Regions from separate parts of the Endozoicomonas sp. ALC020 genome, predicted to be linked through region 3. Evidence: predicted binding sites of a transcription regulator. Region 3 holds the regulator's gene; each other region holds the start of a gene.
What was found. The regulator PhoB, encoded in region 3, activates phosphate uptake and scavenging genes when phosphate is short. The targets are predictions, from matches to a motif close to TGTCATANNNNTGTCANA.
Positions count from the first base shown of each region.

Region 1: ACOJUO_RS06120 (PstS family phosphate ABC transporter substrate-binding protein) is a predicted target of PhoB. The motif match lies at 855-872, and genes of this name have one in related genera.
Region 2: ACOJUO_RS06150 (ABC transporter permease subunit) is a predicted target of PhoB. The motif match lies at 1,491-1,508, and genes of this name have one in related genera.

Region 1 is NZ_CP184830.1:1,817,716-1,819,987, forward strand. Features, by position in the region: gene ACOJUO_RS06110 (response regulator) at 1-126, shown strand, start outside; gene ACOJUO_RS06115 (acyl-CoA thioesterase) at 141-542, opposite strand; gene ACOJUO_RS06120 (PstS family phosphate ABC transporter substrate-binding protein) at 956-1,921, shown strand; gene ACOJUO_RS06125 (Na+/H+ antiporter family protein) at 1,980-2,272, opposite strand, start outside.
Region 2 is NZ_CP184830.1:1,828,662-1,830,933, reverse strand. Features, by position in the region: gene ACOJUO_RS06150 (ABC transporter permease subunit) at 1-1,447, opposite strand, end outside; gene ACOJUO_RS06145 (RING finger protein) at 1,730-2,272, shown strand, end outside.
Region 3 is NZ_CP184830.1:2,546,293-2,548,564, reverse strand. Features, by position in the region: gene phoR (phosphate regulon sensor histidine kinase PhoR) at 1-1,007, opposite strand, end outside; gene phoB (phosphate regulon transcriptional regulator PhoB) at 1,052-1,741, opposite strand; gene ubiA (4-hydroxybenzoate octaprenyltransferase) at 2,071-2,272, opposite strand, start outside.

The sequences.
Region 1 (2,272 bases), 730 kb from region 3:
TTCACAGCCAACACCTCGGAATCGGATAAGATTGCCTGTAAGTCTGCCGGTATGGACGATTTTCTGGACAAACCTGTTTCACTTGCATCTTTATCAGAAAAGCTGGTTCTTTGGACCCAAGACTGAAACTGCCTCAAATCCTAAGGGCTTTTGGCGCTCTGGATTCGAGACGTTCTGCCCTGTGTATCAATGGCTACAAAAACCATATTGGCTTCAGTCAGCTTGGCGCGACCGTGTTTATCTTCCACCCAGGCTTCAACGACCACCCGAATTGACGTTTTGCCGACCTCTGTCACCCGGGTGAACAGCGCAAGAATATCGCCCATTTTAACTGAGCGCATAAAACTCATACTGCCGATACTAACGGTGACAACACGTCCTGTGGCAATCTTTCTGGCCATGATTGCGCCAGCCTGATCAATCTGCATGGCCACCCAGCCACCAAAGACATCGCCTGTCGTATTAACAGATTGGTAGTCTGCCAGCACTTTCAGCGTCAGTTCTCCCTGAGGTCCGGGAGCAAGATCATTATTCAGTTCCATATTGCTCTCTAGCACTTGATGTTTTTATTTTTTTGGCGCAACCGACTCTGAAAATCCTTATATATAATGTCAGTTGTTTCTTGCGCCCGCGATCTTCCTGATCGTGAAGCTTTTCCAGCTGAAGGTATTTTACTTCTCTTCTCAGTTAGCGTTGTAGCTAAAACACTCAGCGAATAGAAACTGGCACAGGAGGCATGCTTTGCAAGCCGGGCTCGTACCTGTCTTGGCATTTCATCAGTAATCTACAATCAAGTTGGAATTAAAGTCAGTGATTTTACATTATGACTATTGCGAATATAAAGCTTCACTGTCGTTCATATAACTGTCACATTTTCATCTTATAGTTCTTGCCAGTAAACAAATGCCTGTAGCTGTATAAGAGAGGCTAAAAAATCCCTTTAGGAGAGATACGAATGAAGCTTAAAGCTCTAATAACAACAATTGCCCTTGCGACCGGAATCCAGGCTGCCTCTGCCAGTCAGATTGACGCTGAGATCCCCACTTATAAGAAAGCCAGTGGTGTATCAGGCAATCTGTCCAGTGTCGGCTCTGACACTCTGGCTAACCTGATGACTCTGTGGGCAGAAGATTTCAAGCGTGAATATCCTAATGTGAACGTACAGATTCAGGCTGCCGGTTCTTCTACTGCACCACCCGCTCTGACGGAAGGAACGTCCAACATCGGCCCCATGAGCCGCAAGATGAAAGACAAGGAACTGGAAGCTTTTGAGAAGAAGCATGGCTACAAGCCCACTGCTGTTCCGGTTGCCATTGACGCTCTGGCTGTTTTCGTCAACAAGGACAACCCAATCAAGGGTCTGACCATGGCTCAAGTGGACGCTATTTTCTCCTCCACCCGCAAGTGTGGTGGCGACAAAGACATCAGTACCTGGGGTGCTGCCGGTCTGGACGGAGCCTGGAAAAACCGCTCAATCCAGTTGTACGGCCGTAACTCTGTATCCGGCACTTACGGTTACTTCAAGAAGAAAGCCCTCTGCAAAGGTGATTTCCGTAACAACGTAAATGAACAGCCTGGTTCTGCTTCTGTGGTTCAGTCTGTCAGTGCATCTGTAAACGGCATCGGCTACTCCGGCATCGGTTACCAGACTTCCAGCGTACGTACTGTACCTCTGGCCAAGAAAGCCGGTCAGCCATTCGTTGAGGCAACGCCCGCTAACGCTGTCAACAACTCTTATCCACTGTCTCGTTTCCTGTACGTGTACGTTAACAAGCAGCCCAACAAGAAGTTGTCCCCTCTGGAAGGCGAATTCCTGAAGATGGTACTGTCTCAGCAGGGTCAGGAAGTCGTCGTTAAAGACGGTTACATCCCTCTGCCTGCCAAGGTGGTTGAAAAGTATCTGTCTGAACTCGATCTGTAATCACAGATTCATGAGTGATCCACACGGGGCCATCTGGCCCCGTTTTTATGGCGGGTACTCAAAGAATCATGGCGGCAATCCAGCCAAAAATAATCATCGGAATATTAAAGTGTAAAAAGGTGGGAATCACCGAATCCCGGATGTGGTCGTGCTGACCATCCACGTTCAAGCCGGCAGTGGGACCAATGGTAGATTCTGAAACCGGGGAGCCTGCATCACCTAATGCTCCTGCGACTCCCACAAGACAGGCTATCGCCAGTGGCGTAAATCCAAGTTCCATGCCCAGTGGCACATAAAGGGTGGCAATAATCGGAACCGTAGAGAACGAAGAGCCAATACCCATAGTGATCA
Region 2 (2,272 bases), 720 kb from region 3:
AGTAAGCCGTATAGATGGCTCCGGCTATTGCCAGAGGTGTAGCCAGTAACATGGCGTAAAAGGCGGCCTTGAGAGTGCCGAAGGCCAGAGGGGTCAGGCTCAGCTTTGGCTCAAAGTCATTATTCGATGCAGACGACTGCCAGATATATTCAGGCTTCTCATAACCCTCATACCAGACTCTACCCCAGAGAGCCGACAAGGATACTTCCGGATGTTCATTTTCAACACGCCAGAATTCGGTAGAGCCATTGCTACTCACCAGCATGTAGTTGCTACGGGGGGCAATAACCAGTTGCTCAACAGGACCGTCGGTCAGCTTCTCAGTCAGCAGGGTTCTGTTGGCTGTGGTGTAGAAGATGCCAACATTACCCTTGTCATCGGCTGCCAGAAAGCCCTTGCGGCGATGCTCAGGCACTATCTGCATAATAGGTTCACCGGCCAGCTCGAACTCGCGAATTCTTTGCAGGTGCCACTGGTTTTGTTCATCTCTGACCATGAACCACTGGCTGACCATGCCGGTGTCATCGCCTATCAGCAGAGAAACTCCACCCAACAGGAATGTCATGGTTGTTACTCTGGCCGAGTCGTTAGTCAGGTCAGTCTCTGACACGACGTGAGGCTGATTGATGTTGCTGATATCGATCAGTGTCAGGCCATCAGCACCGGATTGAACAAAAAGCCAGTGCTGATCCGGAGCAATCAGTACATCGTGAACAGGTCCATCCACTTCGGGCAGAGTGACACTCATTTCTTCAAGCGTGACTTCTTCCGTCAGGAAGTTTTCTTCCTTGCTAAAAGCGGTCATATAGAGGCGCTTGTCACCATAACCGGTGAGTAGCAGCTGATCTTCACTATCACTGATACTCAGGTGTGAAACAGCCTCATTATCCGTTATCAGATCAATCGCTTCCTCACCATATGGGTAGGTGACCCTTGGCGTGATCAGCCTCTTGTCATCAGGCCAGGTAATTTGATAGCCGTGCTTGAAAATGATGACCTGACCATTACTCAGACCCGCAGCCAGGAGGTTGCTACCGGATGGATCATTGTTAATTGTGGTGACTGAGGTCCCGGCAGGAAGGGGCAGGGAATAGCGATATTTCTGCCCTCCGGTTCGGGTGGATGAAAAAGTCAGGGCACCGTCGGCAGTGATGGAAAAAGCCAGTTCAGCCTGTTCTTCCATACTCTGATAGAGAGGGCGCTGCTCCCCTGTGATCGTCTGTGTCCAGGTACTGCTTTGTTCAATTTCTGCACTTTTGAATAAAGGCCCAACTTCGTACAGAAGATAGATGAAGATCAGCAGAATGGCGGCAATAACACCGAGGCCACCAACGGCTACACCCCACCGGGTCAGGTGATCTTTGAGAAAGCGAAGTGACTGATGACGTTTATGAGCCGGGGTGTTGTAATCGACACCAGGGCTGTCTTCTATTATTGGTTGGTACATGGCACTGGTCGCAGAGATTATTGAGCGTACCTTAAAAGGTCTGTGTTACAGAAATATGACAGAATTGAAAAAAATGGGAGTTGAGTACTCAAGCCGCCACTCTCAGTATCTTGGGACAGTATACCCGGTATTGAGCGATAGATAGCCGTGACCGGACACGCTGTCTGAAAAACACCGCAGCCAAACCGCACTCTATTCAGTATCAGCTACACTGAGGCTCCAGCTGAAGAAAAGCGAAAATTTGTGTGCAACTTAAAACCGTTTTCTTTCATATTTACATTCTTGATCTCTCTGGCAGCCAGTGGATTTGCTGCTGACAACTCTCAAGGACTTCTTATTGGTATTCCCGCAACGCAAGAAGGAAAGGCAAAGCAATGGTTTGATGCGCCCTCACAAGCAAGGTCAACTGATGACGTTAAAGTTGCCCTCCTGTCATCTCTGTGGCAGTGGCTAATCTCTTCGGAGAATGTTAGTGAGAAAAGAGAGAAAAACAGCACAGGCTTTGCACTGCCGGAATGGCCCACATCAACACCTGAATCCGCCTTGCGATTATCAGGAGGCAGATTTCCACCCGACCCACCACCTCCACCATTTATGCCGGGTATTCCTGGCAAGGGATTGTTTAATAGGCCTGACTGGCAGTTTGACTACCTGTCAGCTGTGTTGATGATCGGGCAGTGGTTGAAACAATGGTTTTATGATGGATATCGCAGCACTCCCGGTCAATCCGGACAATTCGTCAGTGACAAAGATTTATCTGCGGCTTTGGCAGAGATTACACAGAAGAGGGCGTTCAACAGTTCGTCATTCCGTCAGGCGCCGTTA
Region 3 (2,272 bases):
TTAAAGACCAGATTCGAGAAGGCACTGCGCAACTCATTACTGCTGCCTGCCAAAAAGACATCTTCAGGACAATCCAGAGAAATCTGATGCTGGCTTTCACCACTGAGTGCACATCCGTCTTCAACGATACTGCTGAGCAGGGTTTTAACATGAACCCCATTCTCGTCTGCCTGAGCTTCAGCCGACTCCAGTTTGGACAGCAACAGCAGGTCTGCCACCAGATTCTGCATTCTCAGCGACTGCTCCTGCATCCTGTTCAGTGCTTTTTCCCAAACAGGGGGCAGACCTGAATCCGGGCCCAGACTGTCCAGCATGGTTTCGATGTATCCAGACACAACCGTCAGTGGTGTTCTCAGTTCATGGGAGACATTGGCAACAAAGTCTTTTCTCATGACTTCCAGCTGATTCAAGCGCGTGACATCTCTAACGGTCATGAGACGATTGCCTTTGCCATAAACCGTTATATTAAATTGCAGTTGATGATCAGGGTTGATTGGCGAGGGGATCTCAAGAGCTTTTTGATAACCACCCTGCTCAAAGTAGTCGACAAACCTTGGATCACGTAGCAGATTGGTAATCAACTGCCCCTGATCGTCAGGCGTCTTAAGCCCTATCAAAGTTCCAGCGGCGGGATTCCACCATTCCAGGTTGCTCTGATTATCTATCATTACAACACCGTCGTTCAGCGCAGCAGTTGATTCCTGAACACGTTCAATCACTCCGGCCAGCTTTTGCCGGGAACGACTGTGCTGTTTTTGCAATCGATAGATACCATCAAAAATTTGCCCCCAGAACCCTTTACTCTCAGGAGGCTCTTTGCTCCTGGCCTTGGGGTCATTCAGCCAGTCCAGCAGCTTGAAAAGCTGACGGAAGCTCCAGACAAAATAACCTCCCATGACCACACAGAGTCCTAAAAAAGGCTCTCCAAACAACCAGCCCAGGGAAAACCCGACAATCACGTAGGCGATCATGCGGCTCAGCAAATGGGTTTTTGAAATTGTTGTCATATTACTCCCGGCCAGATAACTGCTGAGCACTGAGCATAAAAGGTTTACACCCTCGTTGAGAAACGATATCCAGTACCACGAACCGTTTGCACAAAGGCTTCGTAGTTATCACCTAAGGCCTTACGCAAGCGTCGAATGTGTACATCAACGGTTCGCTCTTCCACATAAACGTTGCCACCCCAGACCTGATCCAGTAACTGCCCACGGGTATAGGCACGCTCCTGGTGCGTCAGGAAAAACTGCAGCAAACGGTACTCGGTAGGTCCTATTTCAGCAGGTGAGCCATCAATAGAGACTCTGTGGCTGACAGGGTCCAGCTCCAATCCCTTGATGACAATGGGAGACTGGTTATCAAATCCGCCTGTACGACGGAGAACCGCTTTTAAACGAGCAGCCAGCTCGCGGGGAGAAAAAGGCTTGGTGATGTAGTCATCGGCACCGGTTTCAAGTCCCTGGATTTTGTGGTCTTCTTCACCTTTGGCCGTCAACATAACAATGGGTATTTCAGAGGTCAGCTCATTGCGCTTCAGACGACGGGCCAGTTCAATTCCAGAGACATCTGGTAACATCCAGTCCAGCAAGATCAGATCGGGTTTGTTATCCACAATCAGAGAGTGCGCTTCTCTGGCATCTGCTGCCTCAAGACAGTCATACCCTGCCATTTCCAGAGCAACGGTCACCATTTCGCGAATCGGTGCTTCGTCATCTACGATCAGAATGGTCTTTCCTGGCATTAATCTCTACCTGTTATCTGTCGATTCGATTTCGGCGGTGACGTTCTGGCATCTATCAGCTGAAGCTCATTAGGGCTATATCAGGATGGTAGTGTCTCAGGACAGCACCTTTCCTATCGCTCAGGCTGTTTCTCACTACTTTGATCAACCGCACTATACACCGGACATTACACCTTTGAAATGTTACAGGCAGATGACACACTAAAGGCTGATATTGCAGCTTAAAAATAAAAAGATCCCTCAGGGTTTACAGGGTAAGGCTTTTCGCCATTTATCCCCACAGCCACCATAAGTAGCAATACTTACCGGGCTCTAAGCCGGATTGAAGATCAAAGATAACTCAACACGAAACCTGCAAATACAATGGCTCCGGCCCAGTGGTTACTAAGAAACGCCTTGAAGCAGGCTTCACGCTCACGACGACGGGTTAACCATTGCTGGTAAACGAAAAGGGCTGCGACAGCCAACAATGAGAGATAATAGAGAGCACCTAACTCCAGTTGATGGCCTGCCATGGCCAGTGTCATCAAG